DNA from 4 places in the Shewanella sp. Isolate8 genome. Region 1 is predicted to be linked to each of the others. Evidence: predicted binding sites of a transcription regulator. Region 1 holds the regulator's gene; each other region holds the start of a gene.

Evidence for each region. The regulator sigma-54, encoded in region 1, starts transcription at its own class of promoters, with help from an activator protein. The targets are predictions, from matches to a motif close to GTTGGCACGNNNNTNGNNT.
Region 2: a site for sigma-54 is predicted at 2,217-2,235, ahead of flhA (flagellar biosynthesis protein FlhA). Genes of this name have one in related genera too.
Region 3: a site for sigma-54 is predicted at 3,586-3,604, ahead of fliE (flagellar hook-basal body complex protein FliE). Genes of this name have one in related genera too.
Region 4: a site for sigma-54 is predicted at 1,775-1,793, ahead of L1D43_RS08450 (YccF domain-containing protein). Genes of this name have one in related genera too.

Annotation. Positions count from the first base shown of each region.
Region 1 covers NZ_JAKEVI010000001.1:78,134-86,155, forward strand. The annotation lists gene ptsN (PTS IIA-like nitrogen regulatory protein PtsN) at 1-112, opposite strand, end outside; gene hpf (ribosome hibernation promoting factor) at 115-402, opposite strand; gene L1D43_RS00355 (RNA polymerase factor sigma-54) at 433-1,920, opposite strand; gene lptB (LPS export ABC transporter ATP-binding protein) at 2,054-2,785, opposite strand; gene lptA (lipopolysaccharide transport periplasmic protein LptA) at 2,782-3,324, opposite strand; gene lptC (LPS export ABC transporter periplasmic protein LptC) at 3,311-3,868, opposite strand; gene kdsC (3-deoxy-manno-octulosonate-8-phosphatase KdsC) at 3,865-4,416, opposite strand; gene L1D43_RS00380 (KpsF/GutQ family sugar-phosphate isomerase) at 4,418-5,395, opposite strand; gene L1D43_RS00385 (calcium/sodium antiporter) at 5,429-6,388, opposite strand; gene L1D43_RS00390 (ATP-binding cassette domain-containing protein) at 6,608-7,432, shown strand; gene mlaE (lipid asymmetry maintenance ABC transporter permease subunit MlaE) at 7,419-8,022, shown strand, end outside.
Region 2 covers NZ_JAKEVI010000001.1:976,644-984,665, forward strand. The annotation lists gene fliQ (flagellar biosynthesis protein FliQ) at 1-147, shown strand, start outside; gene fliR (flagellar biosynthetic protein FliR) at 190-987, shown strand; gene flhB (flagellar biosynthesis protein FlhB) at 987-2,120, shown strand; gene flhA (flagellar biosynthesis protein FlhA) at 2,273-4,372, shown strand; gene flhF (flagellar biosynthesis protein FlhF) at 4,384-5,778, shown strand; gene L1D43_RS04260 (MinD/ParA family protein) at 5,783-6,664, shown strand; gene L1D43_RS04265 (RNA polymerase sigma factor FliA) at 6,657-7,376, shown strand; gene cheY (chemotaxis response regulator CheY) at 7,419-7,802, shown strand; gene L1D43_RS04275 (protein phosphatase CheZ) at 7,816-8,022, shown strand, end outside.
Region 3 covers NZ_JAKEVI010000001.1:960,900-968,921, reverse strand. The annotation lists gene fliH (flagellar assembly protein FliH) at 1-408, opposite strand, end outside; gene fliG (flagellar motor switch protein FliG) at 408-1,451, opposite strand; gene fliF (flagellar basal-body MS-ring/collar protein FliF) at 1,444-3,141, opposite strand; gene fliE (flagellar hook-basal body complex protein FliE) at 3,200-3,532, opposite strand; gene L1D43_RS04170 (sigma-54 dependent transcriptional regulator) at 3,701-5,044, opposite strand; gene L1D43_RS04165 (HAMP domain-containing sensor histidine kinase) at 5,037-6,125, opposite strand; gene L1D43_RS04160 (sigma-54-dependent Fis family transcriptional regulator) at 6,283-7,716, opposite strand; gene fliS (flagellar export chaperone FliS) at 7,983-8,022, opposite strand, start outside.
Region 4 covers NZ_JAKEVI010000001.1:1,918,664-1,926,685, forward strand. The annotation lists gene L1D43_RS08445 (1-aminocyclopropane-1-carboxylate deaminase/D-cysteine desulfhydrase) at 696-1,634, opposite strand; gene L1D43_RS08450 (YccF domain-containing protein) at 1,864-2,271, shown strand; gene L1D43_RS08455 (transporter substrate-binding domain-containing protein) at 2,363-3,136, opposite strand; gene L1D43_RS08460 (PGPGW domain-containing protein) at 3,277-3,504, shown strand; gene L1D43_RS08465 (DUF6508 domain-containing protein) at 3,526-3,906, opposite strand; gene L1D43_RS08470 (hypothetical protein) at 4,160-4,519, shown strand; gene L1D43_RS08475 (LysR family transcriptional regulator) at 4,556-5,461, opposite strand; gene L1D43_RS08480 (homogentisate 1,2-dioxygenase) at 5,616-6,776, shown strand; gene hppD (4-hydroxyphenylpyruvate dioxygenase) at 6,868-7,908, shown strand.

The sequences.
Region 1 (8,022 bases):
GGGTAGGGTACTGGACAGCGGCTAAGTCGCTGATAAGCTCCAGTACCTTTTTCTTACTGCCCGGAGTGGCGCAGGTGGTGCACTCCGGCCGCAGGATGGTACTCAGTTCCATCGTTAATGTTTAGTAAGCTTCTCTTTGTGTTTAATGACCTGACGATCGAGTTTGTCAATCAGGGAGTCTATCGCGGCATACATGTCCGCATGTTCGGATGTTGCGAACACTTCTCCGCCGCGGAGATGTAACTTTGCCTCAACCTTCTGTTGCAACTTTTCGACATTTAATACAACGTGCACATTATTGATCTGATCGAAATGACGTTCAAGCTTTGTGAATTTCTCTTCGATGTAGCTTCGTAGAGATTGGGTGATCTCGATATGGTGCCCAGTCAGGTTTATTTGCATAAAGATAGTCCTCCAGTTTCCAGGTTTGTTTTATAAGCTCTTGCGCTGATTCGACGGCGGTATCAGCATCGCTTCACGATACTTGGCAATGGTGCGTCTAGCTACCTTGATACCCTGTTCGGCCAAGAGTTGAGCCATCTTACTGTCGCTCAATGGCTTTTTCTGGTTTTCCGCAGCAACCAGCTTCTTGATGAAGGCGCGTATTGCTGTTGAAGAGCACTCTCCGCCATCGTCGGTACCGACGTGACTGGAGAAGAAGTATTTGAGTTCGAAGATCCCTCTCGGGGTATGCATATATTTTTGTGTGGTCACACGTGAGATGGTGGACTCGTGCATCTCCACCGCCTCGGCAATGTCGTTCAGTACCATGGGCTTCATCGCCTCTTCGCCAAATTCGAAGAAGCCTTGTTGGAAGTCGACGATACAGTTGGTCACCTTGAGAAGGGTCTCGTTGCGGCTCTCCAGGCTCTTGAGGAACCATTTGGCTTCCTGCAGGTGACCGCGAATAAACTGGCCATCCGCCTGGCTCTTGGTGCTGCGCGCCATGGCGGCATACTGCTGATTGACGTTGATCTTGGGCATGCTGTCGGGATTGAGCTCGACCACCCAGCGTCCCTTCTTCTTGGTGACGGTCACATCCGGGATTACATATTCGTCGCGGCTGGCGGTGATGGCGAGGCCGGGACGAGGGTTGAGAGTCTGGATCAGGGCGATGGCATCCCTTAGGTCATCTTCTTTGAGCTTGGTCTTGCGCATCAACAGACGGAAGTCGCGGCCGGCGATGAGATCCAGATGTTCCTTGATCAGCATGCGGGCGTTGGCGATGTGCGGCGTGTCGTCGCTGTATTGGGCGAGCTGAATCGTCAGGCATTCGCTGAGATCCCTTGCCGCCACGCCTATGGGATCGAAGTGTTGTACCCGCTTGAGTACCGCCTCGACCTCGTCGAGTTCGATCTCAGGATCGCCCATGGCTTCGAGAATATCTTCACAGGTCTGGGTCAGGTAACCACGCTCGTCGATGGCATCTATGATGGCGGTGGCGATGGCCAGGTCGTTATCGGAAAAGGGGGTCAGGTTCTTCTGCCACTCAAGGTGTTCGTAAAGACCTTCGCTGGTTTCTCCCTGAAAAGGCATGTCGTCGTCACGCATGGCGCCCGAGCTGGAGTTGGGCGAGGCGGTATAGACCTCGTCCCAGGTGGTATCGACCGGCAGCTCGTCTGGCATGGAGTCCTGGGTCAGGGCGTCAGAGGTCTCGACACCTGAATTATCCTGGCTCGAATCCAGCTCTATCTTGTCGTCGTACTTGGTGTCGAAGTTGTCGCTGACGGCATCGTCTTGCAGCTCGACGTTGGCGCTCTCCTGCTCTTCGTCCAACTCCAGTAGCGGGTTAGATTCTAATGCCTGCTGGATCTCCTGCTGCAACTCTAATGACGATAACTGCAACAGACGAATGGCCTGTTGTAGCTGGGGCGTCATGGTGAGATGCTGACCCATTTTGAGCTGAAGTGACGCTTTCATCGTACTGCTATTCCCTTGTTTCTAATTATAAAATGAGAAAGCTCTGGCTATATGTGCCGGACAAATATATCGAATAGTCGCTAAGGCCACAATCTAAGATAGGTTTTTCTGTGTGGCCCCGTTATAAGATTAACTATAGCTTGAATTGTTCACCTAAGTACACTGCTCGTACTTGCTGGTTGTCTAAGATTTCGGCGGGTGTGCCCTCGGCGATCAGATTACCATGGCTGACGATGTAGGCTTTCTCACAGACATCTAGTGTTTCGCGCACATTATGGTCGGTGATCAACACCCCCAGGCCACGATTCTTGAGCTGTTCGATGATCTTCTTGATGTCGATGACCGAGATGGGATCGACCCCGGCGAAAGGCTCGTCGAGAAGAATAAACTTAGGGTTGGCGGCCAGCGCCCTGGCGATCTCTACCCGGCGACGTTCACCACCAGAGAGTGCCATGCCGTGGCTGTCACGGATGTGGGTGATATGGAACTCTTCCAGCAGGTGTTCCAGCTCCTCTTCACGGCCGTCGTTGTTCAGGTCGCTGCGGGTCTGCAGTACGGCCATGATGTTGTCGCGTACCGAGAGCTTACGAAAGATGCTGGCTTCCTGAGGCAGATAACCTATGCCCTTGCGGGCGCGCAGATGCATGGGATCCAGCGTCAGGTCGTCATCGTCGATAAAGATGCGGCCCTTGTCGCTCTGCACCAATCCGACGACCATATAGAAGGTGGTGGTCTTGCCGGCGCCGTTTGGCCCCAGCAGGCCGACGATCTGCCCGGTCTTGACCGTGAGGCTCACGTCTTGGACAACGGCACGACTCTTATAGCTCTTGGCGAGGTTCTCCGCCTTCAAGGTTAGGTGTGTCATTGTTTTTCCTGTTTGGGCTGTTCGGGTTTCTGTTCTGGCTGGATCTGCTCCTGATAGTTCTCAGGCTGAATGATGGTGATCACTCTGTCTTTGCCGCTGCTCTCGGCGATCAGCTGTTGCTGCTCTATGTTGTAGCGGATCTGCGAACCTGTGACCTGGCTGCCTTCCTGTTCCAGGGTGGCGTCGCCGATCAGTGTTAGGGTGCGGCTGGAAAGCTCGTAGCGTATCTCCTTGGCACTGGCAGAAGCTAGGCGGCCATCTTCCATCACCTGAGAGTAGGTGGCTGGGTTGCCGGTGGCGATGAGGATCTTGCCGCTATTCTTCTCTTTGCTGAAGGCGCGCAGCTCACTGGCCAAAATCTTGATTGAGCCTTGTGTGACTTCTACCGGACCGTGGAAGATGATCTGGTTGTTCTTGATGTCGGCTTCCTGGCTGGCGGCAGAGATCTTAACCTCTTGCAGCAGGTCGTTTTCCTTGGCGTGGGCGCCAATACTGACCAGGGACAGCAGGCCCGCAAGAATAAGGCTATTTAGTTTCATATGTTCCTTCTACCTGACTCGTCAGTCGTATATTTTGTGCGTTGAGATCGGCATATAAGCCTTCCCCGGTAATGAGGAAATCTTGCCCTGTGACCCGAATGCTTCTGTCGGATGTCATAATCATAGTATTGAGATCCAGCTCCAGATAGGTGGTCTCTATGGTCTGAATCGGTTCTTCTGGGCTAATGGCATCAATGATAACATTATTTTCCAGGGTGACCCGTCCGCTATTTTTGTCTAGCGTGCCCTTGGTGGACCTCAGGCGCCACTGGGCATCGCCGTTGTCGGGATAGACCAGATAGATGGGCTGGGTAAAGTAGGTCAGGTTGCGCTCGGCATAGTGTTCCATGTGGCTGGCCGATACCCGGCTGTTGATGCCACCCTCATCATTGTATTGCACGCTCTTGAGATCCCGGACTATATAGTCGGGACGATCGACGTTTTTGAGGGCCAGATCTTCGTTGCCCTTTTTCGACTGTACCTGCCAATAGAGCAGCAGTGCGGTGCCGAAGAAGGCGATGATCGCCAGGGTGACTCTGTTCATATGCTCATTCCGTGGGCCGAGGCAAACTTATCCTGACTCAGCAGAATAAGATCCGTCAGTTCACGCAGGGCGCCATGACCGCCCTTGATATGGGTGACCATGTCGGCGTGTTGGCGCACATAGGGGTGACCGTCGGCCACGCAGACAGACAGGCCAACCTTCTCCATCACAGGCAGGTCCACCATGTCATCACCTATGTAGGCAACTTCCTCTGGCGTGACCTTGTAGAGGCTTAGCAGCTCCTGGTAGGGCTCTAGCTTGTTGTCGACACCCTGGTAGATGTGGGTGATGCCCAGTGCCGTCATGCGATCTTCTACTATCTGTGATTTGCGCCCCGTGATGATGGCCACGGGAATGTCGCTGGTCAGCAGAGAGCGGACGCCATAGCCGTCGCGGGTATGGAAGGTCTTGAGTTCATCGCCCGAGTTACTCATATAGACCAGGCCGTCGGAGAAGACGCCATCGACGTCGCAGATCAACAGCTTGATCTGTTTCGCCTTCAGCCAGACTTCGTCGCTGATGGGGCCGTAGAAACCTTGATGTGCCATGTTAGATCACCCCCGCCTTAACCATGTCCAGCATGTTGAGTGCGCCAATCGGTCTTTGTTGATCGTCGGTGACGATCAGGCCGTTGATCTCTTTCTCGTCCATCACCTTGAGCGCCTGGGCGGCTAAGATACCGTCGCTGACGGTGACGCAGCCATGGGTCATCACCTCTGAGATCGAGGTTTTGCGCAGGTTGATCTCAGCGTCGATCACCCGGCGCAGATCGCCATCGGTGAAGATGCCGACCAGCAGCCCCTGGTTATTGACCACAGCAGTCATGCCCAGCCCCTTCTTGGAGATCTCATACAGGGCCTCAGTGATACAGATATCTTCGCTAACCAATGGCAGCTCATCGCCCTTGTGCATCACATCGCTCACCTTGAGCAACAGCTTGCGGCCCAGGCTACCGCCTGGATGGGAGAGGGCGAAATCATCTTTGGTAAAGCCACGAGCCTGAAGCAGGGCCACCGCCAGGGCATCGCCCATAACCAGGGTGGCCGTGGTGCTGGATGTCGGCGCCAGCCCCAGCGGACAAGCTTCTTCCGGCACCTCGATACACAGGTGGACTATGGCGTGTTTGGCCATGTTGGATTCGGGTTTCCCCGTCACCGCGATGACCGGTAGTCCCATGCGCTTGATCACCGGCATCAGGGTTAAAATTTCGCTGGCCTCACCCGAGTTGGAGATGGCGAGCACGATATCGTTCTCGCTCAGTACGCCCAGGTCTCCGTGGCTGGCCTCGCCGGGGTGGACGAAGAAGGCGGGGGTACCAGTGCTGGCCAGGGTGGCTGAGATCTTGTTACCTATGTGGCCGGATTTGCCCATGCCCATCACAATTACCTTGCCGGTGCAGGCGAGGATCAGCTGGCAGGCCTTGGCAAATTCACTTGAGTCGACATATTGATACAGGTTGTCCAGCGCGTTGCGCTCGATATCGATAACCTTGCGTCCCCAATGACGTAATTGATCTGCATCTACCATCTTGTTCTCTCTATTTTGTCGGCCTAAACGTTATTAGGATAGGAAAAGCGTGACTTGGTACGCGATAAAAGTCGCTAATAACACGCCGCCATGCCAAGGGCGAAGTTGGCGGGCTTTGCCGGTTAATAAAATCAGTATGGCCAGGGCAACGCTGGTTGCCATCACCATGTAAAAGTCGCGACTGCTGGCGGCGGCATCTACCGCGCCTGGGGCGATAAGGGCGGGCAGCGCCAATACCGCGAGAATATTAAACAGGTTCGAGCCGACCACGTTACCTATGGCCAGATCGTCTTCCTTCTTCAGCACGCCTGCCACACAGGCCGCCAGCTCTGGCAGGCTGGTGCCGACGGCAATGATGGTCAGGCCTATGACTAAGTCTGACATATGGAAGGCCTTGGCGATACCCACGGCGCCTTGCACCATCCAGTCGGCAGACAGGGGCAGCAGCACTAGGCCGATGACGAGCCAGAGGATCGCCTTGGGCGTGGGGACATCTTTAGGCACCTCGCTCTCTGCCTCATCGATGAGTGGATCCTTTTCCTTATTGGCGATCGCATGCCAGATCAGGTATCCCATGAGGGCGAAGAAGAGTACCAACAGCACCAGCCCTTCGATGCGGGTCAGCTGACCATCATAGAGAAAGTATCCTGCCAGCGCCGTGGCGCCAAGCATCATAGGGATTTCCCGCTTGAGTGTCTGTGAGCTTACCGAGATTGCGCCTAACAGCGCGGTGATCCCTAAGATCAGTGTGATGTTGGCGACGTTGGAGCCCAGCACATTACCTATGGCCGTGTCTGTCATTCCCTCGAGGGAGGCGGTGGCTGCCACAAACATTTCCGGGGCCGAGCTGCCCATAGCGACGATAGTGAGGCCAATCAACATAGGCGGCAGGCCGAGATTACGGGCGAATGCCGCGGCGCCGAAGACAAATTTGTCGGCACTCCAAACCAGTGCACCCAAACCAGCAATCAGTAAGAAAATATTAAATAGCATTGAAAATCTTTTTATTTAAGAGTCTGCCGCGCATTTTCGCTGGATTTGAACAAAATTGAAAGTATTGCGCAAAGATAGTGTCGATTCAGTTGTGCACAATCCGTCAATTTCGTACAATTTGCCTCTTTTCCTGCCGCCTAACCATGGAACGCACTAGGTCCCGTTATGAGTCATCAATCGTTAAGTCATGACAACCAAGCAGAGGGTGAGACTAAGCCGATGGAACAAGCGCCGATGGAACAAGCGAAGCCATTGGTCGAGATCAGTCATCTGGGCTTCAGTCGTGGCACCCATGTTATCTATGATGATGTCAGCCTCACCATCCCCAGGGGGAAGGTGACCGCCATCATGGGACCCAGCGGCATAGGCAAGACCACACTGCTCAAGCTCATCGGTGGCCAGCTGCGCCCAGACAAAGGGGTCATCAAGGTCGATGGCATAGATGTGCATCAATGCAATCGGGGCGAGCTGTTTGCCCTGCGTAAGCGCATGAGCATGCTGTTTCAGAGCGGCGCCCTGTTTACCGACATGAATGTGTTCGACAACGTGGCCTTTGCCCTTAGGGAACACTCCGAGCTGCCCGAGGCGATCATTCGCCGCATCGTGTTGATGAAGCTCGAGGCGGTCGGTCTTCGCGGCGCGGCTCAGATGATGCCGAGCGAACTCTCTGGCGGCATGCAGAGACGTGCGGCCCTGGCCCGCGCCATCGCCTTGGAGCCCGAGTTGGTACTCTACGATGAGCCATTCGCCGGTCAGGACCCTATCTCCATGGGCGTCCTGGTTAAACTGATCCGCGAGCTGAGCGACGCGCTGAGCCTCACCTCTGTGGTGGTGTCTCACGACGTACAGGAGGTGCTGGGGATCGCCGACTACGTCTATGTGCTGGCCGATAAGAAAGTGATCGCCCACGGCACGCCTAGCGAATTAAGGGCCGCAGACAATCCGAAATTGAAACAGTTTATCGGCGGCGAGCCCGACGGGCCCGTGCCGTTTCATTTTCCCGCCCAGGATTACCAGAAGGAGATGTTAGGTGAGCGTGATTGATCAAATCGCCCGCTTAGGTCGTGGTGCGATCGACAGTGTCACCGGCCTGGGACGCGCCGGACTCATGTTGTGGGGCGCCATCGCCAAGGTGCCCAGGGTACGTAAGGGCACGCCGCTACTGATTAAGCAGCTGTATGTGATCGGCGTGCAGTCCATGGTGATCATCCTGGTCTCTGGCCTCTTTATCGGCATGGTGCTGGCGTTGCAGGGCTATAATATTTTGGTGGGTTTTGGTACCGAAGACAGCCTGGGGCCCATGGTGGCGCTCAGTCTGCTGCGTGAACTTGGCCCCGTGGTGACCGCGCTGCTGTTTGCAGGACGCGCAGGCTCGGCGCTCACCGCAGAGATAGGCCTGATGAAGAGTACCGAACAGCTCTCCAGCCTGGAGATGATGGCTATCGATCCTCTGCGTCAGGTGATCGCGCCGCGCTTCTGGGCCGGGGTGATCAGCCTGCCGCTGTTGGCGCTGATGTTTACCGCCGTGGGCATCTATGGCGGTCATCTGGTGGGGGTTGAGTGGAAGGGGATCGACAGCGGCAGCTTCTGGTCGATACTGCAGGCCTCGGTAGAGTGGCGTCAGGACATAGTGA
Region 2 (8,022 bases), 900 kb from region 1:
ACCTCCATCAACGAGCAGACCCTGAGCTTTCTGCCGCGTCTGCTGACTACGCTTTTTGCGCTGATGATATTAGGCCATCTGCTGGTGCAGACCATGATGGAGTTCTTCCTGCAGATGGTGAACCTTATCCCTCAGGTGGTGGGTTAGGTATGAAGCGCCGCGCCCGCCCGGCTATCGAGCGTTGCTGAGATGGAGATCTTGCTGTCGACCATAATGCAGACGCTGTCGGCCTACATGTGGCCGCTGTTTCGAGTGTCGAGTATGTTGATGGTGATGGCCGTATTTGGCGCTAACACCACGCCCACCCGTGTGCGCCTGCTGCTCTCGGTGGCGATAACCTTCGCCATCGCCCCCATGTTGCCGGTCAATACCGAGGTAGAGCTGTTCTCATTAGGTGCGGTATTCGTTACCGTGCAGCAGATATTGATCGGCGTCGCCATGGGGTTTGTGACCCTGCTCATCATGCAGACCTTCGTGTTGACCGGACAGATCATCGGCATGCAGACCAGCCTAGGTTTCGCCTCCATGGTGGACCCTGGCTCAGGCCAGCAGACACCTGTTATCGGTAACTTCTTCCTGCTGCTGACGACCATGATCTTCCTGGCGGTAGATGGTCACCTGGTGATGATCCGCATGTTGGTGGCGAGCTTCGATACCATTCCCGTGTCCATGCAAGGAATAAGCATCGCCAGCTATCGGCGTTTGGCAGAGTGGGGCGCCTATATGTTCGGCGCGGCGCTGACCATGTCCATCTCGGCGATCGTTGCGCTCTTGCTGATCAACCTCTCTTTTGGGGTGATGACCCGCGCCTCGCCGCAACTTAACATCTTCGCCATCGGTTTTCCCGTGACCATGGTGAGTGGTCTGATTATTCTCTGGTTGACCCTGACGCCTATCATGGCGCATTTCGACGAGGTCTGGCGTTCGGCCCAGTTGCTGCTGTGCGATCTGGTGCAGCTGCAATGTAGTACGGCTGGGAGTTTCTGATGGCCGATAACGATACCAGTCAGGAGAAGACCGAAGAGGCGACCCCCAGGCGACGCGAACAGGCGCGAGAGAAGGGGCAGGTCGCCCGATCTAAGGAGCTGGGCACCTCTGCCGTGTTGATGTCGGCGGCGGTTGGCTTTGCCGTTATTGGGCCGAGCCTGGGGCAGTCATTGATGAGCGTGATGACGAACCTGTTTACCATGAGCAGGCCGGAGATCTACGACACCAATAGTATGTTCAACATCTGGATGATGGTCTTCAGCGAGCTGGCGATCCCTATGGCCAGCTTCGTGCTGTTTCTTGCCTTTGTCGCCTTCCTGGGGAATGTCGTGCTCGGCGGCATCACCTTCTCGGCCAAGGCTTTCATGCCTAAAGGCAACAAGATGAACCCCATCAGTGGCTTTAAGCGCATGTTCGGGGTGCAGGCCTTGGTGGAGCTGACTAAGGGGATCGCCAAGTTCTCCGTGGTGGCCCTGATGGCCTATCTGCTACTGAGTTATTACTTCACCGATATTCTTACCCTGTCCCAGGGGCACCTGCCGGGCAATGTCTATAACGCGCTGGATCTGCTGGTGTGGATGTTTATCGTGCTCTGCTCCTCTACCGTGATTATTGTGGTGATCGACGTGCCGTTTCAGATTTGGAACCATAACAAACAGCTGCGGATGACCAAGCAGGAGATCAAGGACGAGTATAAAGATACCGAGGGCCAGCCCGAGGTGAAGGGCAGGGTGCGTCAGATGCAGCGTGAGATGGCGCAGCGGCGCATGATGGCCGAGGTGCCCAATGCCGACGTGATAGTGGTCAACCCAGAGCACTATGCGGTGGCGGTAAAATATGATGTGACCAAGGCCGCCGCGCCCTATGTGCTTGCCAAGGGGGTAGACGATGTGGCCTTTAAGATCCGTGAGATCGCCCGCGAGCATGATGTCGCTATCGTCTCAGCACCGCCATTGGCCAGGGCTATCTATCACACCACCAAGATAGATCAGGAGATCCCCGAGGGGCTGTTTACTGCCGTGGCCCAGGTACTGGCCTATGTCTTCCAGCTGCGTCAATATCAGCAAAAGGGTGGTAAGCGTCCGACGCCTATCCCTGTCAATCAGCCTATCCCCGATGAGCTAAAATACTAACGCTTTAAGTTGGTTAACTCTTATTTTGCGTCTGTACTGTCTGATATTTGTTCGTTTGTTATCCGTTCGAGTCGCTGCGAACTAAGCCAGCCTTAAGTTGGCGTACTTTTTGCTGAAACCTAGCTAGATGTCAAAGTTCAGGCGCTAGATTGATGGATTTGAAAGCAAGCTTAGGTCAACTAAAACAGGTAAAACCAGCCAACTTCAAAGGGATAGGCACACCTATCTTGGTACTTGCGGCGCTGGCGATGATCGTCTTGCCCATGCCGGCCTTTCTGCTGGATATCCTGTTCTCCTTTAATATCGCCCTGGCGCTGGTCGTTCTGCTGGTCGCCATCTATACCGACCGCCCCTTGGACTTTGCCGCTTTCCCAACGGTTCTGCTTGTTGCCACCCTGCTGCGTTTGGCGCTTAACGTCGCCTCGACCCGTATCGTATTGCTCGAGGGTCATAACGGCGGTGACGCCGCGGGTAAGGTGATCGAGGCCTTCGGCTCAGTGGTGATCGGTGGTAACTATGCCGTGGGTCTGGTGGTGTTTCTTATCCTGATCATCATTAACTTCGCCGTGGTGACCAAGGGGGCAGGACGTATATCTGAGGTGAGTGCCCGCTTTACCCTGGATGCCATGCCTGGTAAGCAGATGGCTATCGACGCCGACCTTAACGCCGGAGTCCTCAATCAAGATCAGGCGCGTATTCGCCGCGCCGAAGTGACCAAGGAAGCCGACTTCTACGGCGCGATGGACGGTGCCTCTAAGTTTGTAAAAGGGGATGCCATCGCGGGCATCATGATTCTAGTGATCAACATCCTGGGTGGTTTCGTCATAGGTATGGCGCAGCACGGCCTGGACTTCTCCTCTGCGGTCGAGATCTACACCCTACTGACCATAGGTGATGGCTTGGTGGCGCAGATCCCTGGCCTCTTGCTCTCCATTGCGGCGGCCTTGATGGTGACTCGCCAAAACGAATCTGGCGACATGGGTCAGATGGTGATGAGTCAGATGTTCGACAATCCCAAATCACTGGCCATCGCCGCCGGCGTGCTGCTGATCATGGGAATCGTGCCCGGCATGCCTCATTTTGCCTTCTTAACCTTCGGCATCATTACCGCGGCGGGCGCCTATTTTCTGCATCGCAAGAAAGATCTCGATAGGCAGCGTGCCCTGGAGATCGCCAAGACCTCGCCGGCAACCCCGGGTGATGCCAAGCCCAAAGAGCTTAGCTGGGATGATGTGCAGCAGGTCGATACCATTGGCCTGGAGGTGGGCTATCGCCTGATCCCTCTGGTGGACAAGGGCCAGGGTGGTGAGCTGCTCGGCCGCATCAAGGGCGTGCGTAAGAAGCTGTCTCAGGAGCTGGGCTTCCTGGTACCCGCGGTGCATATTCGCGATAACTTAGACCTTGCGCCAAACACCTATCGTATCTCGCTGATGGGAGTAGCCTCCGGTGAAGCGGATATTCGTCACGATTGTGAACTGGCCATCAACCCCGGCCAGGTCTACGGTAAGCTGGATGGCGTCGAGACCACAGATCCCGCCTTCGGACTCGAGGCGGTATGGATAGCACCAGAGCTAAGAGAACACGCTCAGACCTTAGGCTATACGGTCGTTGATGCCGCTACGGTAGTGGCCACTCACCTGAGTCAGCTATTGACCAACAACGCCTCTAAGTTGCTGGGTTACGAAGAGGTGCAGCAGCTGATGGATATGCTGGCCAAGCATTCGCCTAAGCTGGTTAGCGGCTTCATTCCCGATGTATTGCCGCTGGGCACAGTGGTCAAGGTGATGCAGAACCTGCTTAATGAAGGCGTCTCCATTCGCGATCTTAAGACAATCGTTCAGACGCTGCTCGAGTACGGGCCTAAGAGTAACGATACCGAGGTGCTCACCGCCGCCGTACGTATTGCGCTTAAACGCATGATTGTACAAGAAATAAGCGGTCCAGAGCCGGAAATTCCTGTCATTACTTTGGCGCCGGAATTGGAACAGATGTTGCATCAGTCTATGCAGGCAACGGGAGGCGAGGGGCCGAATATCGAACCTAGCCTTGCCGAGAGGATGCAAAAGTCGTTACTCGACGCATCCCAGCGTCAGGAGATGGTGGGTCAGCCAGCCATCCTACTGACTTCGGGTATGTTACGTTCGACGCTGTCGCGTTTTGTTAAACATACGATTCCAAATCTAAGGGTGATCTCTTACCAAGAGGTACCCGATGAGAAACAAATTCGCATCGTATCGGCGGTCGGCCAGTAGAGGGTATTTAAGTGAAAATTAAACGTTTTTTGGCAAAAGATATGCGCTCTGCATTGGCCCAGGTAAAAGAGACGCTAGGCTCGGATGCGGTGATCATGTCCAATAAAAAAGTCACCGGTGGCATAGAAATTGTGGCCGCGGTCGACTACGACGAGCCTAAGCCAAGCGTGGCCAAATCAAGCGATGCCGCGCCCCTGTCACCCAGCTTTCTCGATCTGGCCGAAGAGAAGGTGTCTATTGGTCGTCAGCCCATCAAGGCAGAGTCAAAAAAACAGCCATCACCCGTGGCCGATTCGCTGCAAGCGCTGCTCGAGCGTCAACAAAATCGCGTCAGTCAGCAACTAAGCCAATCGAATGAAGCACTCGAGATGCCCGCCTGGGCACAAGGATTGAAGGCGCCAAAAGAGGAGGTCCCTGCAATCAGTCAGCAGGAGAGCCCTGTCCTCAATCGTCCCAAGCGTGAAAAGAGCGGTGCGGCCAGCAGCGAGATTGAATCCATGCGTGAGGAGCTGGCCTCCCTGCGCAACCTGCTGACCCATCAGGTGACCTCACTGCTGACCGAGCAGAAGAGCCGCCTGGATCCTGTGGGTGCCATGTTAGAGAGCCGTCTTCTGGAAGCCGAATTTAGTCCTGAGGTTGCCGCTAAGTTGTCGGCCTTGAGCGAACACTATGTACCGGCGGATCTGGTGAAGGCGCTTCCGCGTAGCCTGGCGAACATGCTCGACAACCAGGGGGACGATATCGTTCGTCAGGGCGGAGTGGTTGCCTTTGTCGGTCCGACCGGTGTCGGCAAGACGACGAGTGTCGCAAAATTAGCCGCTCGATTCGCCGCGCAACATGGTTCAGATCAAGTTGCATTAATTACAACCGATCATTATCGCATTGGAGCCTATGAGCAGCTGGCAACCTATGGCAAAATAATGGGGTGTCCGGTCAAGCAAGCTCATGATCTCAATGAGTTGGAACAAATTCTTTATCAGTTCCGCAATCGCAAGCTAGTATTGATAGATACGGCGGGCATGGGACAAAGAGATGTGAGATTGTTCCAGCAACTTGATAATTTAACTGCAAATAGCAGATTACCTATTCGCAGTTATCTGGTACTGTCATCTACAAGTCAAAGAAGAGTGCTTGAAGATGCCGTCGCGCAGTTTACTCGGATTCCATTATCCGGTGCGATTTTGACCAAATTAGATGAATCGGTGGCCTTGGCGCCGGCATTGAGTGTGTTGATTCAAAGTGGATTACCCTTGAGTTATGTCACCGATGGCCAGCGAGTGCCAGAAGATATGCAAGTGGCCGACACCTTAGCCTTAGCCAACAAGGCCCTGTCGGTACTCGAAAAGAAAGTGCAACCAATACAGAATAACGAAAGGTCATATGAACAGGCCTACGCATTTGAGTAATATAATGAGTCGGGATCAAGCAAGCGGTTTACGTATGATGAATCAACCATATAACGAAAAAGTAAAAGTAATTGCCGTAACCGGTGGTAAAGGTGGCGTAGGTAAAACCAGCGTATCGATCAATACCGCCGTCTCCCTGGCCGAGAAGGGCAAGCGAGTGCTTGTGCTCGATGCCGACTTGGGTCTAGCCAACGTCGATGTCATGTTGGGCCTAAGGGCTGAGCGCAATCTGTCCCACGTATTATCCGGTGAGGCCGACCTTGACGAGATCATCGTTCGTGGTCCAAAGGGTATAGGCATTATTCCAGCCACTTCCGGTACCCAGGCCATGGTGGAGCTGACACCTGCGCAGCATGCCGGCCTAATCCGCGCCTTCAGTGAGATGAAGACCCAGTTTGATATCTTGGTCGTGGATACCGCTGCCGGTATCTCGGACATGGTGCTCAGTTTCTCTCGCGCCTCGCAAGATGTCTTGGTGGTGGTCTGTGATGAGCCGACCTCTATTACCGATGCCTATGCTTTAATTAAGATTCTGAGCCGCGAGCACGGCGTATTCAGATTTAAGATTGTGGCCAACATGGTCAGAAGTTTGCGAGAAGGGATGGAGTTGTTTGCTAAACTTAGCAAGGTAACCGACCGTTTTCTCGATGTGGCCTTGGAGCTGGTTGCGACTATCCCATTCGATGAAAACCTTCGTAAGTCAGTTCGTAAACAAAAGTTGATCGTCGAGGCGTTTCCTAAGTCGCCGGCGTCGATTGCTTATCATGGTTTGGCTAATAAGATCATTAGCTGGCCAGTGCCACAACAGCCGGGCGGCCACCTAGAGTTCTTTGTGGAACGTTTGGTACAACGTCCAGAATATCAAGAGGATCGTACGAGTGAGTAAAGCCGCTGCGTATACTTGTTTAGATAACAAAGCTTCTATTGTCGAACAGTATGCACCGTTGGTTAAAAGGATTGCTCACCATTTACTTGCTCGTCTGCCCGCCTCGGTGCAATTGGATGATCTGTTACAAGCAGGTATGATGGGCCTGCTCGAAGCCTCGGCCAAGTTCGACGGCAGCAAGGGGGCTAAGTTTGAAACCTTTGCCGGAATACGCATTCGTGGCTCTATGCTCGACGAGATCCGCCGTGGCGACTGGGTACCCAGGTCGGTTCACCGCAATCAACGCCGCATAGCACAGGTGATTGACGAGCTAGAACAAGAACTTGGACGTGACGCAAAAGACAATGAAATTGCGGATCGACTTGATATGCCGCTCGATGAGTACCATCATATTCTTAATGATGTTTCAGTCGGGAAAGTAGTTGGAATTGAAGATCTTGGCGTATCGGTCGATGTAGTAAGACAGGAAGATGATCACCAGGACGACGCATTTGAATCTCTGGCAGAGACACAGTTTCATGAGGCCCTCGTGGAAGCGATTAAATTACTGCCAGAAAGAGATGGATTAGTTTTGTCGTTATATTATGACGAAGCATTAAATTTAAAAGAGATCGGTGCCGTACTTGATGTCAGCGAATCCCGAGTAAGCCAGATACACAGCCAGGCGATGCTCAGACTCAAAGCGAAACTCAAGCATTGGACCAAAATATAACGATTACATGAGCAATATAAAAACAGCTCCGCGGAGGAAACCTTGGACAAGAATATGAAGATTCTCGTTGTTGACGATTTCTCAACAATGAGACGCATCATCAAGAACTTGTTGAGAGACTTGGGTTTTAATAACACTCAGGAAGCAGATGACGGTTCGACAGCCTTGCCTATGTTGCAAAAAGGCGATTTTGATTTTGTCGTGACCGATTGGAATATGCCTGGGATGCAGGGGATCGACCTATTAAAGGCTATCCGTGCCGATGACAACCTGAAACACATTCCTGTGTTGATGGTGACTGCGGAAGCGAAAAGGGAACAGATCATCGCAGCGGCCCAGGCCGGCGTGAATGGCTATGTGGTGAAACCTTTTACTGCGGCGACATTGAAAGAGAAGTTAGACAAAATTTTCGAACGACTCGGTTAATCAAGGTTGAGCTATGCAGGCAGAAACTTCAGGGCTGATCAATTTAGCACAGGCCAAGCAACTCGTTGATCTACTCGAGGCTGGCCAACAAGAGCAGGCCGATGAGCTAATTCGCGACATCGCCAGCCCGATTCAGAAAGAGCTGTTTGACGAGGTGGGTCGCCTTACCCGTCAGCTTCACAGTGCGATAGTGGATTTTCAGGTGGACGGTCGCCTCGTG
Region 3 (8,022 bases), 880 kb from region 1:
TGATAGCTGTTGCATCAAGGCTTCAAATTGAGCAATCGTCTGTTTCGCCTCGGTGAGGCCGGCCTCCATTCCCTGAGCTTCGCCTTGACGATAACCTTCCTCATGCCCCTGCTCTAATCCTTGGAGTCGACCCTCTTCCAGCCCTTTAGCAATACCGGCTGCTTGGCCCTGGGCAAAGCCTTCGGCCTCGGCCTCGGCGCGGATCGATTCTATCTCTTCCAAGGTGGGTGGCATCACAGGCTCATCGACCGCCTTGGCGGCCTTTTGCGGGGCGATGCGCCCAAACATATTCTCCTTGGGCTCATCCACGGTAGGGGTTACATCGGGCAGCTGCCAATGGCTAAAATCGGCTTGGGTCCCTTGTGTGTCTTGGCCCTCTTGGGGCTTCTTGTCGCCAGACATGGTCATTAGAGGAACTCTTCTCCGCCACTACCACCAAGTATGATCTCCCCTGCGTCACTCAGACGACGAGCGATAGAGAGGATCTCCTTCTGAGCCACTTCCACTTCGCTGATCCGTATTGGGCCCATGGCCTCGAGATCGTCTTTAAGCAGCTCGGCGGCGCGCTTGGACATGTTGCCGAGGATCTTCTCTTTGAGTTGATCGTCCGCCCCCTTGAGGGCCTTCATCAACACATCCTGCTGCACTTCACGCAGCAAGGTCTGAATACCCATGTCGTCGACATCGGCCAGGTTTTCGAAGACAAACATAAGATCTTGGATCTGCTGCGCCATCTCTTCGTCTGTCTCGCGCATGGTCTCCATTAGCTGGCTCTCGACGCCCGTATCCAGGTAGTTCATGATATTGGCTGCCGCCTTCAGGCCGCCCATCTTCGCCGCCTGGGCACCGCCCTGACCGGCAAACTGTTTCTCCATGATGTCGTTAAGCTCTTGCAGCGCCGCCGGTTGTACCTCTTCGAGGTTGGCGATGCGCATCATCAAGTCGAGGCGGGTATTTTCGGGCGCCTGGGCAAAAATTTCGGCCGCCTGATCCGGCTCCAAATATGACAATACGATGGTCTGGATCTGCGGGTGTTCGTTTTGAATGATGGTAGCGACCTGACGGGCGTCCATCCACTTGAGCGACTCAAGCCCCTTGGCGCCGCCCCCCATGATGATCTGCTCGATAAGGTTACCGGCCTTATCTTCACCCAAGGCTGCCGTCAGGGCATTACGCACAAACTCTTCGCTGTTGAAACCGATAGAGGAGTATTTCTGTACCTCCTCCAGAAACAGCTTGTGTACGCCAATCACCTTGTTTTGACCAAAGTCTTTCATGGCGGCCATCGCCATACCCACCTTCTGGACCTGCTTAGGCTCGAGGTGTTTTAAAATCGAGGCGGCATCGGCTTCGCTGAGGCTGAGTAGCAGGATGGCGGTCTTCTCGATACCGGTCAGATCTTTGGTGTTAAACTCACCACTGGCTGTGTCGATCTCTTTCTCTTTACTCATTTTCTTGTAACCATCCCTTGACGACTTGCGTAGACAACTCAGGTTCGTTGGCCACCAGTGCACGTATGGCCTTTATCATATCATCGTCTTTGTGCAGATCCGGTATCAAAATTGACCCGTCGTCGGCGTAGCTGTATTCCGCATCGGGACGATTGAGCATGCCAAGGGTATCGGCGGCATACTGATCCTCAATTTCTGCTAACTCGTCACCCAAAGAGGGGGCATCCGGCATCTTCTGTCCATCGGGATAGATCAGACGCTTGAGCATAGGACGTACCACGAACAGTATGAGTACCAGGATGATAAGCCCCCCCATGACCAGCTTGATGGCGCGCCAGAACCAAGGCTCTTCGTAGATGGCCAGTGCCGGTGCTTCTTCAACCAGTTGGTCCATGAAAGGCACAGTCACGACTTCTATCATGTCGCCGCGCTGGGTGTTGAAGCCTACCGCGCCCTCGAGCAGACGACGTATGTTGCTCAGCTCCTGCTCGGTACGGGCGACGCGCGTCACCTGACCGTCTTCGCCTGCCGGCCCGGTCTTAAAGTCGACGGCGACAGACACGCTGACTCGTCTGACGACTCCTACCTGCTGACGAGTATGACTGATGGTGGTATCGAGCTCATAGTTACGGGTCGCCTCTTTGTGGCTAGAACCCGGCATGCTTTGCTCCTGCGAATTCGCCCCCGTGGCTTGCTGAGGAATATTGGCTTCCATAGGCGGTTGGTTACTCAGCGCGCCGGCAATGCCACCTGTGCTAGAACCGATGGAATTATTCTCGACCGTCATCTCGCTGCGCACCGCCGGTAGATCCGGGTTGTAACGCTTGGCGGTCTGCTCGACAGAGGTAAAATCCATGTTCACGTCGACCTGGGCGGTGAAGTTCTCCGGCCCCAGAATCGGCATCAGAATCGATTCTATCTTGGTGCGGTATTCGGCTTCCTTCTGCTGAACGAGCTCAAGCTCGCGTCTCGCCCGCGCCGAACCTGCGGTTTGGCTGCCAGAGTTTAACAGGCGGCCGTTAGAGTCTGTCACCGTGACGCGAGTCGGCTCGAGGCCGTGTACCGCCGAGGCGACGATATCCACGATAGAATCGACCTCTTCCTGACCCAGTCCACCACGACGGGTATTAACCACCACGGTCGCGCTCGGCTTAGAGCGATTGCGGGCAAATACGTTCTCTTTAGGAATGGCCAGGATCACCTTGGCGCGGCTAACGCTCTTTAACTCTTCGATGGTACGTGCCAGATTTTGCTCCTGGCTGTTCTTGAGTCTGGCGGCTTCCATGCGCTGGCTGACGCCAAAGCCGCTGTCTTTTGACAGGTAATCGTCACGACTCGGCGAGTTATCGATACCGGCACGGCTCAGCATCATCTTGACGTCTTGGTACTGATCTTCCGGCACCTTTAACACATCGACATCGATCTGATAGTTGACCTTGTTCTTGTCCAGCACATCGAGAACCTGCACCATCTCTTGGGTATCCATCTTACCCAGCGGACGGTATTCGGGCTCCTGGGCCCACAACATGACGAAGACGGCCAATGCCAGACAGATCGCCAGCGCCAGGATCATAGTGATCTGCCTGAGCATGTCGACACCGCCAAACATTCCGCCGCTGGGCTTATGTTCTTCTTGTACGCCGCCTGCCACCATATCCTGTGTTGTGCCAGCGCCAGTTCCGACTACCATATCTGTGCTCACGATAAATACCTGCCGTTATCTTTCTTAATCTTTAGGGGATCCATGCCTAGACAGGCATACTCATGATCTCTTTGTAGGCTTCCACCAGCTTGTTGCGTACCTGAACCGTGGCCTCGAATGCCACACTGGCCTTTTCTCTGGCAATCACAGTGTCGGACAGGGTCACTCGGGTATCGCCCATGTCCAGGCGTGCCTGTAAGGAGGAGGATGTGGCCTGCAGCGCGCCGACATTGCCTACGGCCTCGGACAAGAGGCTGCCAAAGTCGCTGCCGCTGGTGTTCGCCACCTGCTGAGTGATATTAGGTGTGATCCCATTAGGCTTGATCTCGCCCGTGAGTGTCTGCATCTCTTGCAGTAATGAATTGGCACCTATCTGCATCTTGGCCTCCGCTATCGTCGTGAAATTGACGAAATCTATTCTTATTCAGACCAATGCAATATGTTTGCCAAAAATATAAAAAGCCGACAAACCCACGATTACTGGGTGTCGGCTTATGATGAAAGGTATGCCCCAGCGACAGGGCTAGGCTATATGGCTCACAACCTATCAGGCCGGGATCTGAATCCCCATGTCACGCATGCGTGCCATCTTGTATCTCAGGGTACGGGCACTGATCCCCAGCTTTTCGGCCACCTGTTTACGGCTGCCGTTACACTGATTGAGAGTCTCTAGGATGATCACATGCTCCTGGGCCTTAAGTTCATCTCCCAGGCCTTCGGGCTCGTTGGTTTTCTCACTCTCACCTATGGGCTCAAGTATCACATCCTGGGTATCGATAACGATATCCTTGGCCGTGATAAATTCGCCAGTTTGCAAAATAAGGGCACGCTGTACCACGTTATCCAGCTCTCGCACGTTACCCGGCCACCTGTGGCCCAATAGGCGCCTGCTCGCCTGTTCATCTAAGCTTGGCGCCACGGCTAAACCGGCAGCCTTGGTATGGCGCAATACTAAGTGTCTCGCCAGCGGCAAGATATCTGCCGGGCGTTGATGCAGCGCCGGCCAAGTCAGCGGGAACACATTGATGCGATAGTAGAGGTCTTCCCTGAAATCGCCCTTGGTTGCCATGGCTTTAAGGTCACGGTTCGAGGTCGCTAGCACGCGCACATCGAGTTTGATGGTCTTACGGCCACCGAGACGTTCGACCTCCCGCTCCTGCAAGACCCTGAGTAGCTTGGCCTGCAGCCCGAGATCCATCTCGGAGATCTCATCGAGCAAGAGTGTGCCTCCCTGGGCCTGTTCAAACTTGCCGGGACAGGCCTGATAGGCGCCGGTAAAGGCCCCCTTCTCATAACCAAACAGGGTGGCTTCGAGCATATTTTCCGGGATCGCGGCGCAGTTTATCGCCACAAAGGGCTCACCAGCCCGCTGACTGTGTTGGTGAATATAGCGGGCAAGCACCTCTTTACCCGAGCCGCTCGGCCCCATGATCATCACGGAGGCATCGGACTGGGCCACCTTCTGCGCCAGCGCCAGGAGCGCCAGGCTGCGTTCGTCGGCGACCACAGGTTGATCTTCGATCAGCTTAGGTTTGAGATAACGCGACACCTGATTAAGTAACACCTCAGGCGCGAAGGGCTTCGCCAGATAGTCCACCGCGCCAAGTTTAATGGCGCTGACCGCGCTGTCTATGGTGGCAAAAGCCGTCATCAGTAGAATAGGGATCTGGGCATTATGCTGCTGAAGATAGTTTACCAGGCCAAGGCCGCCTATCCCCTCCATCTGCACGTCGCTGATCACCATATCGAAATCCTGCCCCTTGAGCGCGACGATAGCCGCCTCGGCAGATTCGACATCGACGCATTCATACTGTGCCAGCAACAAGGTATCCACCAGGGCTTCGCGCAGCGCCGTGTCATCTTCAACGAGTAATATCTTGGCTTCAGCCATGGCTTACCTCCAGCCTAGATTCGGCCTCAACAGCCGGCAGGTTAAACGAGGCGCGACATCCCTTTCCCGCAATACAATTGAGTTGCAGGCGGCCCTGATGATTGGCAACAACCGTCTGCACAACGGCTAAGCCCAGGCCAGTTCCTTGCGACTTGGTGGTAAAGAAAGGTTCCAACACCTTCTCCTGCATGTCGGCAGCTAGCCCCTTACCATTATCTATTACCTCGAAGGCAATAGAATCTGTCTCATCTTGGGCACTAAGCCAGATCTGACTGGCACCGGCCTCGAGGCTGTTCATCACCAGATTGTTGATCGCCGAGCTCAGCGCCGCCGCGTTAGCCTTAAAATGATGATGAGTGTCGAGTTTAAGATGCAGTTGGCAGCCTTTGCGCTCGGCAATCGGTTCGCAGTTGGCCATCACAGAGTCCACGACCTGCTGCATGTTGCAGACATCGGTCAACTCCTGCTGACGCCCCTTGGCCATCAGCAACATATCGTCGACCTGTTGCGACAGCTCGTTGAGCCTGTCGATAAGCTTGCCCTGAAAACGCTCCCTCGAGGCCTGCGTCAACTTAGGACTCCCTAAGTTAGCCGCGTAGAGCAAGGCGGCTGACAACGGCGTGCGCACCTGGTGGGCCAGACTCGCCACCATCTTGCCTAAGGCAGAGAGGCGTTGCAGATGAGACAGGTTCTTCTGCAGTAGGCGGGTTTCGGTCAGATCCGTCAGTACGATCAACTGACCGGGCTCAGGGGTTAAGGGAGTGATCGCCAGCTTTACCCTTCGGTCATTTTTCAATGATACCTCGTGGCCATCGTCATCTTGGGGCGAGAAGGCACGATTGATGACTTGCAGCCAGCGCATGCCAGCCAGGGGCTGCCCCAGCAACTGCACGGCAACGGGATTGGCGTCGGTCACTATGCCATCGCCATTGAGGATCACCACGCCCGATGGCATGGCCTGGAGTATATGTTCCATGCGGCTGGAGATGGCATCGTTTGCCACCTCGCCGCCCGCGACTTGGGAAGGAGCCAGAGCTACCTGTGCCTGCGCTGTATATGCCACCTTTGGATTCGCGGCCATAACCACTCCGTCAATAATTTGCTGCTAAGCAAGTTAATGCAGGGAGCATGCCAACTAAAAGTTCATAATTAACAGTGGATTATGTGTCAGGAATGACAAAGGCCCAGAAATGGGCCTTTATTAGATAAGGTGAGCAAATGAGAGCTCGAAGCCGGAGTTAGTCCTTACTCATGCCATACTTGCGCATCTTCTCCACCAGTGTGGTGCGACGGATCCCCAGCATCTCGGCGGCGCGAGCCACCACATTGTCCTGCTGATCCAGCGCCTGGCGAATCATGTCGATCTCAAGTTCGGCCAACAGGTCCTTGAGGTTCACCCCTTCGGGTGGTAGTTCACTAGGGAAACGGCTCTCAGGAATATCGACCGCCACCTCATCGCTAAAGATAGAGGCCAGCGCATCACGCTCCAGCTCCTCTTCACTGACCTGCACCTGATATTCAGGCACGTCGATATGACGGTATTTAAGGGGAAGGTCATTAACATCGACCAAGCCACCTGGATAGAGGATAGTGAGGCGCTCGACCAGGTTAGACAGTTCACGCACGTTACCCGACCAGCTATGCTCCTTGAGCGACTCAATCGCCCGTTGGGTAAAGCGCACCTTGCCACGCCCCTCGTTGTAGACGCGGCTGACCAACTCCTGCAGCAATAGCGGGATATCGTCTTTACGTTCACACAGGGCGGGCATCTCAACAGGGAACACATTGAGGCGATAGAAGAGATCTTCCCTAAACTCGCCGTTGGCGATCATGGTCTCTAGCTCTCTGTGAGTCGCCGCGATGACGCGCACATTGGTATGAATTGGTTTGCTGCCACCCACACGCTCGAAGACACGCTCCTGTAGCACACGCAGCAGTTTAACCTGCATCTGCAGGGGCATGTCGCCGATCTCATCGAGAAACAGGGTGCCCCCTTCGGCGAGCTCGAAGCGTCCCTTACGGGCACTGATTGCGCCGGTAAATGAGCCCTTCTCATGACCGAACAGCTCACTCTCGAGCAATTCTGGCGGAATGGCGCCACAGTTTACCGGGATGAAGGGACCATCACGGCGATCGGAAATATAGTGGATATTGCGTGCAACCACCTCTTTGCCGGTACCCGACTGACCTAGAACCAATACGGTGGCGTCGGAACCGGCCACCTGGTTGATCAGGTGACGCACCTGGGCAATGCCTTCACTGCGACCGACCAGACTGCGAAATAACTTGGTCTGATTACCACTGGTAGGTATATCCGGACGCTTAGCCTGCACAAACACCTGGCAAAAATGCAGGAGTTCGGTCAATTGAGGATAATTTAACGGCTCTTCGATACAACCCAATACATTGCCTGCCGACACGTCGCCATTAGAGCCTAACAACAAGATGGGTTGCCAAGGCATTGAGGTGGCAATAGATTGCAACAAGGTCTTAGATTGAGCCTCTTGTGCAATGACAAGTGCTCTATAGCGGGTATTCGACATTCGAGATTCGAGTCTGTCGACGGCAAGCAACTCTACCTGCTCACCAAGAAACTCAAAAACACAAGATAAGCGATTAATTCGCTCTGACTGATTACCGACAAGTAGAATTCGTTGATCTGTTTGCATCATTTAAGAAGGCCGTAAAGCACTCAGTGTTATTCGCATTAATTATTAGTGTTAGTTGCTTCGAAAGCGAGATAATCGTTTTAATCCAGTTTTCCAAAAAATGACTATCACACGGAATAGTGTATTATCAGCAGCACATTAGCAAGTATCAGATTCATTTTCTGACTAACTCATCTGATTTTAGAGCAAATTCTCAACGTATCAAGCATCAGGCGCCAATCGTTTGACGCCTGACAAAAAGTTATTGTTCAGAAAGATAGTCGAGACGATTAAATTGCCTCTGTGTGTGATGCTAGATGGTGCTCATTT
Region 4 (8,022 bases), 1.8 Mb from region 1:
TGACAAGTACGCGGCCAGGATTATAATGCTCGACTTCTGCAGTACCCTGGTTTTAGTTTTCTGCTTTTAGTTTTCTGCCTTTAGTTTTGCATCGCTAGACTCTAAGTCATTGCATCGTCATCGCATCCAACAACTCGCAGCTATTTCGTCACACTATTGTCATTTATTGATGATTTACTGTGTCCAATCCGGTGATAAGCCCCCATTTCGGGCGCAAACAACGGCTTTAGCAAGGCAGATCACTTGATTATTTACATAAGGCTGGGTAGTCTCAGAAAGGTTTTAATTCATCTTTCGCAACAGCTAAGGATCTATTATTTGTAAATTTTTACTGCCAAGAGGCAGTCACAGCAATAAGGAGTATGGCCCATGTCGTACAAAATTAACGGTCATGAGATCACGGTAAATTTTCCGGTGGACTCAATTTCAGTCAACAAATCCTCTATCGCTTTCACCGATAGTCTAGGAAAAAATAAACAAACTTTTGCTAAGCGCACCGACGCCCTGCAATTTATGAAATGGTTGCTCTCAAGCAACAAGTAAACCCCACGCTATTCGATACACCTCCTCTCACACGTATCGAAGGTTGCTAAGGCAACAAGTAGGATTGACCCCATTCGTCAACGACTCAGCAGGTAACATTTGGCTCAGGTTGTACCCCTTTCACAGGTACCCACCTGGCCAAATGACATTAATCATTCCCCTAACTCACCAAATATCTCACCATATTTACGCTGGTATCTTGGCAGCATAGATTGATTACCCAACAGCCCCCCTTGGTGCAGATAGAGCACTGGCTTACTTAACCCCTGTTGCCAGCAGCTTTTCAGACACAACCAGCCCAGGGGATCATAAAGTAACTCAAACTCTATCCCCGTCGATTTGAGTTCATGCCACATCTGGTAAAACTCAGAGTACAACTTGCCAAAGTGGTAGCGCTTGGCGGCCGGAACAATCTGAGGATGCAACGCTTCATCTTGCTCAAGCTCAAAAAATTGCTTCTTAAGATACTCATCGCCCCCCACCACGGCGCAGGTCAGTACGCTGATGCTGGGGTCTTGGTTTAGAAACTGTTTCTGCAGATAGAGCGCCGTGGTGCCGGTGCCCGAAGGCAGGAACACCACTAACTCGTTAAGTGGCTGTACGTTTTTCCAGCTGGCTATCTCGCGGGCAAGCTGGGCCACGCCCGGCTCGGCAAAGGCGCAGCGCCCGCCTTCCGGCACAAACAGCTGTTCATCGCCGCCCGTCAACACCCTTTGCCTGATATAGGCTTCGCTATCCAATCCATCTCGATCCGACTTTTTTGAGAGATCTATGATGTTGGCGCCATTATTTAACGCGGCGAGGTAATTGCCGCAGGGGTGCTCTGTCAGATAATTGGGTAAATGGTCCACATAGAAATCCAGCTGCCACCCCTTTAGTTTTGCCAGCGCCGACAAGGAATAGAGCGAATTGGCCTGCGGAGAACCGTAACCAATCAGCTGCTTAACCAAGGGGAAGTCGTTATCGAGGAAGTAGGCGAACTTGCGCGCCTTGTTGCCGGAAAATTCTGGATGGAGCAGATCGTCACGCTTCACGTAGACCTTGTGCTGCCCGAGGTAAACCGTATCTACCTGAGTGTGGCTAAGCTTCATGATGAGGAGTAAGAGTTAAACTAAGGGCCAGAGTTTACACCTTTTAACGTCAAATGCGTAATTTGACCGACTTTTGGCATAATATGTCATTAACCTAAAAAACCCCACCATCAAATACATATAAAAACATACACTTAATATATGGCACGGATTTCGCTTAGGACTAGATAAATCTAAACAAAGGCGAACGCCTTTGCGGCTCTATAAGCTCAGAAACAAGGAGTATTCGATGGCACTACTGCGCTTAATCTTTAATATTGCATGGTTTATTTTAGGCGGCTTCGTAATGGGGCTGGCCTGGTGGCTGGCGGGGCTACTCTGCTTTATCAGCATCATAGGCATCCCCTTCGGCCGCGCCTGTTTCGTCATCGGTGAGATGGCCTTCTGGCCCTTCGGTCAACAAAATATCAGCCGCCGGGCGCTGCAAGGGGTAGATGACATTGGCACAGGTCCCCTGGGCATGGTCGGCAATATCGTCTGGTTCCTGCTGTTTGGGATCTGGCTGGCCATCGGCCATATCACTCACGCGCTGGCCTGTTTCGTCACCATCATAGGGATCCCATTTGGTATCCAGCACCTCAAATTGGCCCTGCTGAGTCTGACGCCAATAGGACAGACAATAACCGCTAAGGCGTAATTATCATCGTTAGCCTAAGGCGCCGAGACCTACCTGGGGTTGAGGCGCCTGCTGGGCTTTGAACCAAAGGCTGTCAACTAAAGACTTTCTTCTACAGGCTTTGCAAATAGACTTCTAAGATCTGCTCGACTTGGATTCGTGCAAGGCCGGCGTTATAGATCTCCCGCCACCGTCTCCCCTCGGGGGTATTTCTAAAGGCAATATAGAGACGTTTCGATTCCAGCAGTTGCTTGTTGAATTGCAGCCTCGTCTTAAGCTCGCTCAGATGAGGCTGCTCTACCAGGTATAGATAGACATAGAGATCCATCACCGCCCCCTGAACTCGCCCCGTAGCCACCTTTCTGATGTTGTGTTCATCCGAGCTCACCAATTCTACCGGCTGAGTCCCTAAGGCGATCATCTCATCCAGGGCCTGGGTATTTACATAGTCCCTGACCACCCCCAAGGTATAGGCATTGAGATCCTGCAGCCGCGACCAGGTAATGGGATGTCTACTCTGCTCTAAGATCCCCAGGGGGCTCTCGCCCATAGAATCGGAAAAGACAAACTTATCCGTGGGATGATGGTATTCGGGGAAATAGCCCTGATAGCCTGAGTCATCTCGGCTCACCACCCTTACGGTTCGGCTCCATGGAAAGTAATCCACCTGAAGCTCATGGCCCATGGCATTAAGCGCCGCACGAGCGACCACGACACAGGCACCACCGTCCTTAAGGGTCGGTCCCGAATAGGGTGGCCAGTTTAACGAAGAGAGCTTTAGGGTATCGGCCCGCAACGGAAAGAATACCAAGTTACAACTGATCAACAGCAGGACAAACAGCCCATTTCGTCCCCAACTTAGGTTAAGAAGTGTCTCTCTCACCATCCCTCTTCCCCCTTAAAACCGCCGCCTGATGGCATTCCTTGCCCAGTGAGAAATCCTTTTGTTACACATTTTCACTGGCATAGCTGCGCAACATCATGCAAAACAAGTATAGGAGAGAAGGTTGGATATTTGAGGTGTCTATGCTGAGAAAAACCTTGATCACCGTCATTGGCGGTACACTTTGTCTGGTTGGATTGCTGCTTTTGGTGTTACCCGGGCCGGCCTGGCTACTGCTACCAATCGGCCTGGCCGTGTTGAGCTTAGAATATCCCTGGGCGAGATCCTGGCTAAAGAAGAGCCAAAAACAGATGGGGCGCAGCGCAGCCTGGCTCGATGGCAAGGTGCGCGACTGGCGTTATAGCCGATAGACAGCTTATGACTTGTCGCCGCTAAGCGGTGGCAATGCCAAACCCCAGGTTTCCTTCAGGGTGACTGAGCACATTGAGCCGCTCAAGAATCGCGAGCAACACCCCTTGCCTGCGCATATTTTCCAGTACACCTCGACTGAAACGCTCCAGGCGGCTCATGGCGGTTAGCAGCAGACGGCACTGATAAAGGCTCGCCTCACGGATATAGTCAGGCTTATCGACCAGGTGGGCATTTTGATACCACTCCTGCCAATTGAGAGTGTCGAGTAACACACCTTGCTTGGCAAGCTGCTCGACAAAAGCTTGCATCATCATCTGATTGCTAGCGACCTCACCACATGCGAACTGCGCAGCGTACTGAGCATAGAGATTGGCTATCTGCAAAGATATTGCGCTTTTCATATCCTACTCCTTAACCCTCAGGCCAGCTTTGGCCTTATAGATCCTGTGCTCCGGCGCTTAACGAACGATTAGCATGCTCCATTGTTAAGATTTGCGAGCCGGTATAGTTAAGATTTACGAGCCGGTATAGCTTCACCCTAGCCAAGCCGTGCTGAATATAAGCTGAACACCTGGAAGGTTCTGACTGGCTAGACATTATGAGGGGGAATCCCTATGCTACGAGCAAACGCATTGATTGCGCAGGAGAGACTAGATGAAGAAATACACCACTGGCCTTGGCCTGGTTTTACTTGGCCTATCTATCGGCTTTTCGCCGCTGACCCTGGCCAAGAACGACAAGCATGATCATGGCGCTAAGGGCCATGTCAATAAGAGCCATAGCGAGAAGAGCCTGCCACCAGGACTGCAGAAGAAGGTGGCCCGCGGCGAGCCGCTACCACCGGGCTGGCAGAAGAAACTGCACAAGGGCGATTACCTGTCCGATGACTATTATGATCGCGGCAAGATCCATGTGCCTATCGACCGTGACGGCAACATCACCATAGATGTCGATGGCACCTTCATTAAGCTACACGACAAGACTCGTCGTATCCTAGATATTATTAACGACTAGACAATATCTACGACTAGACAGTATCAAGGGATAAGCTTACCCTTTAGCAGCCTCCTGGTAAAGGTTAAACTCCTCCAAGATCAGGCAGGTAAAGAGGCGACCGGCGCGCCCCAGAGGGCGCTCCATGGTCGACACCAACTGAGGCGTAAAGCTGTAACGACTGCCCCCGAGAAAATCCAGCTCCTGTAACTCACCACTGGCCAGCTCCTCTTTAATAAGAAAATCAGGCATCCAGCCGAATCCCAGCCCCATCAACAGGGCATTCTTCTTCATGATAAAGCCTGACAGGTAAAACACCTTATCACCACCAAATTGCAGCTCGTCGCTGTGGATCTTACCCGGCGATGAGTCTTCTATGGTGAGCTCCACATGTTGCAGCAACTCAAACAGGCTCAGCTCCCTGGCACTCGCCAGCGGATGCTCCCGACTCACCACTAAGATGCTGTTGATGTCCGGCAGTGGCTGCGGCCGATAGTTGGGCCCGGTACGATAGTCTTTCACCAACATGAGATCGGCATTGTCCCGCTCGAATCTGTGCTGTACCCCGCCGAGAAACTCCATGTTGAGCTGGATCTTGGTGGGGATCTTATGCTCAGAGACACGTTTAAGCGCCCGCATGATAGGCTCCATGGGTAGGGAGCCATCTACCACCAGCTCGAGCTTAGGTTCCCAGCCTTCGCTGAAACGGCTGGCCAAATGTTCAATATTGCCAAGGTATTGCAGCAATCTTTTACCCTCGGCAAGGATCACCTTGCCCTCAGGCGTTAATTCGGCGCGATACTGATCCCGACAAAAAAGCTTTACACCCAGATGTTGTTCCAGCTTCTTGACCTGGTAGCTCACCGCCGACTGGGCCTTGTGCAATCGCTCAGCCGCCTTGGAGAAACTGCCCTCTTCGACCAGAATCGACAATACCCTAAAGGCTTCCACATCGATCTTCATCTCACATCCTCGGTGTAAACAAATGACAACCATCTAAATTTTAGATTGAGTTAAGCTATTTATTATTCTTTTTTTTGCTCATGCCAGCAACTAAATTGTTACTTAGATCACATAAACATAAGTGTGCCCGCTAAAGCACCCAAGGAAAGAAGCCATGCCATTTTATGTAAGACAGGGGGAGATCCCCCATAAACGCCACATCACCTTCAAGAAAGACAATGGTGAACTCTACCGGGAAGAACTCTTCTCCACCCATGGCTTCTCCAACATCTATTCCAACAAGTATCACCACAACATGCCGACCAAGGCGTTAGAGGTGAGCCAGTTCGAGGTTGACCATGGCCACACCTGGCAGGACACCTTGATCCAGAACTATAAGCTGGACGCTAAGCTGGCCGATCGCGAGGGTAACTTCTACTCGGCGCGTAATAAGATTTTTTTCAACAATGACGTGGCCATGTACAGCGCCAAGGTCACTCAAGACACCGAAGAGTTTTACCGTAACGCCTACGCCGACGAGGTGATCTTCGTCCATGAGGGCCAGGGCAAGCTATACAGTGAATATGGCGTACTCGAGGTTAAGAAATGGGATTACCTGGTGATCCCGCGCGGAACCACCTACCAGCTTAAATTTGATGACTATGAGCAGGTTCGCCTGTTTGTGATCGAAGCCTTCTCTATGGTGGAGGTGCCTAAGCACTTCAGAAACGAGTACGGACAGCTTTTGGAATCCGCTCCCTATTGTGAGCGCGACATCCGCGTTCCTAGCCTGCAAGAAGCCGTGGTCGAGAAAGGCGCCTTCCCCTTGGTGTGTAAATTTGGTGACAAGTATCAGCTGACACAGCTTGAGTGGCATCCCTTCGATCTCGTGGGCTGGGACGGCTGTGTCTACCCTTGGGCTTTCAACATTCAGGATTACGCCCCTAAGGTAGGTCAGATCCACCTGCCGCCGTCGGATCATCTGGTGTTTACCGCCCACAACTTCGTCATCTGTAACTTTGTGCCGCGCCCGTACGACTTCCATCCCCAGTCGATCCCAGCGCCTTACTACCACAACAATATCGACAGCGACGAAGTGCTCTACTATGTCGACGGCGACTTCATGAGCCGCACTGGCATCGAGGCCGGCTACATGACGTTGCATCAGAAAGGGGTACCACACGGACCACAACCTGGCCGCACCGAGGCTTCGGTAGGCAAGAAAGAGACCTATGAATACGCAGTGATGGTCGACACCTTCGCCCCACTGCAGCTAACCCAACATGTACAAGGTTGCATGAGTAAGGACTACAACCGCTCTTGGTTAGAAGACTAATACCGTTCGGCACACACCGAATCACAATGAATAGCCAGACAAGTCACCAAAGAATGACTGTGGTTGTAACAAATTGAACGAGGATACTCACATGGCAAGCGAACAAAATCCACTGGGATTACTGGGCATCGAATTTACCGAGTTTTGCACCCCAGAGCTCGACTTTATGCACAAGGTCTTCATCGACTTTGGCTTCTCTAAACTGAAGAAGCATAAGCAAAAAGATATCGTCTACTACAAGCAAAACGATATCAACTTCCTGCTGAACAATGAAAAAAGCGGCTTCTCTGCCGAATTTGCCAAGAAGCACGGACCAGCCATCAGCTCGATGGGCTGGCGCGTAGAAGATGCCAAATTCGCCTTCGAGGGTGCGGTTGCCCGTGGCGCCAAGCCTGCAGGTGATGAGGTGAAAGACCTGCCCTATCCGGCCATCTACGGCATCGGCGATAGCCTGATCTACTTTATCGACACCTTCGGCGCGGACAACAACATCTACGCCACCGACTTTGTCGATCTTGAAAATCCTGAAATCGTACAAGAGAAAGGCTTTATCGAAGTCGACCACCTGACCAACAACGTCTACAAGGGCACCATGGAGCATTGGTCAAACTTCTACAAAGATATCTTCGGCTTTACCGAGGTGCGCTACTTCGACATCAAGGGTTCGCAGACGGCTCTGATCTCTTATGCGCTGCGCTCTCCCGATGGCAGCTTCTGCATCCCAATTAACGAAGGTAAAGGCGATGACAGAAACCAGATCGACGAGTACCTAAGAGAATACGACGGCCCAGGCGTACAGCATCTGGCGTTCCGCAGTCGCGACATCGTAGCCTCATTGGATGCGATGGAAGGCAGCTCGATTCAGACCCTGGACATCATCCCAGAATACTACGACACCATCTTCGACAAGCTGCCACAGGTGACCGAAGACAGAGAGCGTATCAAGCATCACCAGATCCTGGTCGACGGCGACGAGAATGGCTATCTGCTACAGATCTTCACCAAGAACCTGTTTGGTCCTATCTTCATCGAGATCATCCAGCGCAAGAACAACCTGGGCTTCGGCGAAGGTAACTTCAAGGCCCTGTTCGAATCGATTGAGCGCGATCAGGTGCGTCGCGGCGTACTCTAAACCCACGCCGATTAGACATAGCGCGACATAAAGAAACCAGCCATCTAGGCTGGTTTTTTCTTTGCAGCGAAGCGATAAATCACTACACTAGCCTGCCGAATCATTTACCAAAGT